Regions from separate parts of the Pantoea sp. F_5 genome, predicted to be linked through region 1. Evidence: predicted binding sites of a transcription regulator. Region 1 holds the regulator's gene; the other holds the start of a gene.

Region 1 (2,205 bases):
TGGTGTGGCTTCGCCCTGAACTTCACGTCCCGGTGCACGACCAAACATCACGGTGACGGGAAGCATCTGAATATCCAGCGTGGGATTATTGCGATGCAGGTCCAGGTAATCGTGGAAAATTTTCACCGATTCCACGCTGGGTACAAAATAGGGGAAGACGCGCGGGCCATCGTGGATAAAGACGTGGCGAGGCAGCAGGGAACCATCAATCTCCAGTGGAGAGAGCGGATCGGGCAGATGATGCCGCAGACACTGCGCGCGCAAAGTCAGTAAGTCAGCCTTCGAATCGTAAGGCAAAACATACATAATAGGTCGGGTCGGATCCAGACCATGTTCAGACACGGGATCGGCCGGAATGGCCTTACTCTTTACCAGAAACGAGAGTGGTAAATTAAGCAATTTATAATAAAGTTTACGCCAACCTGACATAGACAACATGAAGCCTCTTGTTAGCAAAGCGCCGCAAGCATACCAGAAAGTGCAGCGAAGATCTGTGGTGGTGCCAAATGCACGCAGCCCAGACATTGACGTCAATCCGATAAAAGGGTTCCCACACATGGCAAATAATGCCACCGGACTTATCAGAATAGTAAAAGCCGCAGGTTACTCCTGGCAGGGGCTGCGTGCCGCGTGGCAACATGAAGCGGCGTTTCGTCAGGAAGCCCTGGCTGCGCTGGCGGCGATCATTATCGCCTGCTGGCTGGATGTCGATGTGATCTCGCGCATCCTGATGATTGGGTCGGTGGTGCTGGTGGTCATCGTCGAAATCCTCAATAGCGCCATTGAAGCGGTGGTCGATCGCATCGGTCAGGAGCATCATCCGCTGGCAGGCCGGGCCAAAGATATGGGCTCTGCGGCGGTACTGATCAGCATCTTACTGGCACTGTTTGTCTGGATCGCGCTGCTCTGGACACATTTGCGATAAGCGTTCCATATCGCGCCAGAAGCCGCGTTTTGCCTGACAATCGGTTTCCATTTCGCCAATACCTGTATATACTCACAGCGACTGTATAAACAACCAGGGGGCGGGATGAAAGCATTAACCAGCAGGCAGCAGCAGGTCTATGACCTGATTCGCGACCATATTTCTTCAACAGGCATGCCGCCTACGCGCGCAGAGATTGCTGCACAACTGGGCTTCCGCTCACCGAATGCGGCAGAAGAGCACCTGAAAGCGCTGGCGCGTAAAGGCGTCATCGAGATCGTTTCCGGTGCATCGCGCGGCATTCGTCTGCTAATGGAAGAAGAAGCCTCAGAAGGCATACCGTTGATTGGCCGGGTTGCTGCCGGTGAGCCGATCATGGCGCAGGAACATATCGAAACCCACTATAAAGTGGATCCGGGCCTGTTTAAGCCGTCTGCTGACTTCCTGCTGCGCGTCAGCGGAATGTCGATGAAAGATATCGGGATTATGGATGGCGACCTGCTCGCGGTACATAAAACCCAGGATGTGCGCAACGGCCAGGTTGTCGTTGCCCGCATTGATGATGAAGTCACCGTTAAGCGCTGGAAAAAGCAGGGTGCTATCGTGCATCTGCTGCCTGAAAACAGCGACTTCGACCCGATTGTTGTCGATACCCGTGCACAGTCCCTGACCATCGAAGGTCTGGCGGTTGGCGTGGTACGCAACGGCGAGTGGCTCTGATTTGAGGCCGGCGTGCATTCGCCTTTACTGATGCTATTCTGTCTGCCCTAATTTTGTCGCTGCCTGTTTTGCGCAGCGACACCGAGCACGGAACGGCGAATGCGCTTTATTACGGCAACCGATAAAAACCTCTGGCGGCTTGCGCTGCCGATGATCCTTTCAAATATCACTGTTCCCTTACTGGGGGTGGTCGATACTGCAGTCATTGGTCATCTCGACAGCCCCGTCTATCTTGGCGGGGTTGCGGTCGGGACCACGGTGACCAGCTTCCTCTTTATGCTGCTGCTTTTCCTTCGAATGAGTACAACTGGCCTGACGGCACAGGCGTTTGGTGCGGGCGATAAAACCGCGCTGGCACGCGCGCTGACTCAGCCGCTGATTATTGCGCTGCTGGCAGGTGTACTGTTCATCGCTTTACGTTATCCGATTATTCAGCTGGCGACCCATCTGGTTGGCGGTAATCCCGCGGTACTGGAACAGGCGGCGCTGTTTATTCAGATTCGCTGGCTCAGTGCGCCTGCTACGCTGGCAAATCTGGTCATTCTGGGCTGGCTGCTGGG
Region 2 (2,205 bases), on a different contig from region 1:
CCCAGACGTCAGCCACATCAATCAGTGCCAGCAGCTTTTTCTGTCGTTCGGGGTCCGATAAATCAACAATGCCACCGGTTTTGCTCCACTTTTTAGCCGCAAAATTCGCCAGCTTGGCCAGCGTTTTGGTCTGGGCAATGCCGACGCCGACGGTCAGATGGGTCTCTTTGCGGATCCGTTGTTTGACCTGCCGGCCAAAGGTCTCCAGCGCCATGCAGTTCTGCACGCCGGTGAGATCCATAAACGCCTCGTCAATCGAATAGATCTCCACCGAGGGTGCCATCTCTTCGAGGATGGTCATCACCCGCTCACTCATGTCGGCATAAAGCGCGTAATTGGAGCTGAAGACCTGTACCGCGTGACGCGTCAGCTCTTCGCGCATTTTAAAATAGGGCGCGCCCATTTTTATACCGGCTTTCTTTGCCTCGGCGCTGCGCGCAATCACACAGCCGTCATTGTTCGACAGCACCACCACTGGTTTGCCTTTCAGATCGGGCCGGAAAACGGTTTCGCACGACGCATAAAAGCAGTTCACATCGACCAGCGCGAACATGGTCAGTGCGTCGATTTAATAACAAAGGTCACAACACCAAATACCTCCAGCGCATCTTCGGTCTGGATAGCGATCGGTTTAAATTTGGTGTTCATCGGCATCAGTTGCAGGCAGGGATGAAGCTGAAGACGTTTAACGGTAAATTCACCGTCGACGGCGGCCACCACGATATCGCCATGTGAGGCGGTGAGCGAGCTGTCAACCACCAACATATCACCATCATTAATGCCCGCCTCAATCATCGACTCGCCGCTGACGCGGACAAAATAGGTGGCGCTGGGATGCTGCACCATCAGCGCATTGAGATCGATACGTTGTTCGACATAATCCTGCGCCGGAGAGGGAAATCCGCACGGCACACGTTCGATATAAAGCGGTAAAGGCATAACGGCGCGAATGTCCGCAGGTTTAATGAATTCCACAATTTCACTCCTTGCTCAGATTACTGTATATAAATACAGTAATGGCTAATCCCCCTTTTAATCAAGTGACACGGAACATTTTTAAGTAAAGCAGTTGATGGTAATGCACTTTTTTAACCCTCTTTTTTCTTACTGCTGCGCGAGTAAGCGGAAACGGGTTACTTTTGCCGCAGCACGGGAATATCAGCGTTTTTTTCTTTCAGTAACTAATCTTATAAATTCACCCGCTGATTATTTTTACTTAAGGAAAATCTGACAACGTCTCTGTGGCATTTGCCGAGGTTTGAATATTCAGAGCGGGCTGGTTATTCTGCTTTTTTTAAGGCATGGAGGAGTTATGGCAGACGACGATCGAATTAAACATCTGGAAGAAGCCGTTGCGCAGTTAACGGTTGAGACCACGGTATTAAAAGCGATACTCGGTCAGCAAATTGCGCTGAATAATCTCAACTACAAAGGGAAGTTTGACGATGTGCTGGCCGCGCTGGCGAAAGAATATGCCGAACGCGGTCTGGAGGAAGGCAATAATCAGGCAATCCATGACGCCCTGCGTCAGTATATTAAATATGAGCCACCCGCGATGGAATAGGACTTTCCGGCAGCGTCCGCTCACCGGACGTTACCGGCTCCTGAACACTGCCATCTTCTGACCCGTCCCGGCAGCAGCCTGAGGCGCTGCGGGTTAGTCTTTAAGCCTGGCTATCACTCTCCAGCGCATCCTGAATCGCATCAGCCAGATTACCAATTTCATTCGCCACGGCCTGCAGGTCCCAGGAAGCTTTTGAACCGGTTGCTGATGTTGAAGCGCTGACTGACTCCTTTGCCACTGACAGCGCCGCTGCCACAGCCACTGAACGTTTATGTTGTTCCTGCGTCACGCCCGCAGGCGGAATCGCAAAATAGTCGTGAACCATGATCATTTCCTTGTGATGAATAAGGGCTCAACCTTAGCCTTCTGCATCAGGCGTGGGAAGTGAATTATGTGGCATGACCTGTCAGGCGGACAGGATTGCAGCAGCCGTGTTGCGTTGTCTGCTTTTCCTGCGCAAAAAACCTGTACAGGCTGTACAGGTTTTTTTGCTGAAATAACTGCCTGAACCGCTGTTGTATCATTTTTGCAGAGCCGCAAAGAAGAGGCGTTACGCACCAGCGGACGCTCTCACCCTGCAAAAATAATCCTTTAACTCTCTGAATTAAATCATATAAACACTAAAAACCCGACACACTTCC

What was found. Region 1 encodes LexA, which represses DNA repair genes until DNA is damaged. Its sites were predicted from a motif close to TNCTGTATGTACATACAGNA; they were not measured.
Region 2: a site for LexA is predicted at 997-1,016, ahead of umuD (translesion error-prone DNA polymerase V autoproteolytic subunit). Genes of this name have one in related genera too.

What each region holds. Positions count from the first base shown of each region.
Region 1 is NZ_VWUO01000008.1:196,650-198,854, reverse strand. It holds gene plsB (glycerol-3-phosphate 1-O-acyltransferase PlsB) at 1-429, opposite strand, end outside; gene F3I44_RS12990 (diacylglycerol kinase) at 557-925, shown strand; gene lexA (transcriptional repressor LexA) at 1,031-1,645, shown strand; gene dinF (MATE family efflux transporter DinF) at 1,745-2,205, shown strand, end outside.
Region 2 is NZ_VWUO01000025.1:8,867-11,071, forward strand. It holds gene umuC (translesion error-prone DNA polymerase V subunit UmuC) at 1-553, opposite strand, end outside; gene umuD (translesion error-prone DNA polymerase V autoproteolytic subunit) at 556-975, opposite strand; gene F3I44_RS21785 (hypothetical protein) at 1,313-1,564, shown strand; gene F3I44_RS21790 (hypothetical protein) at 1,665-1,889, opposite strand.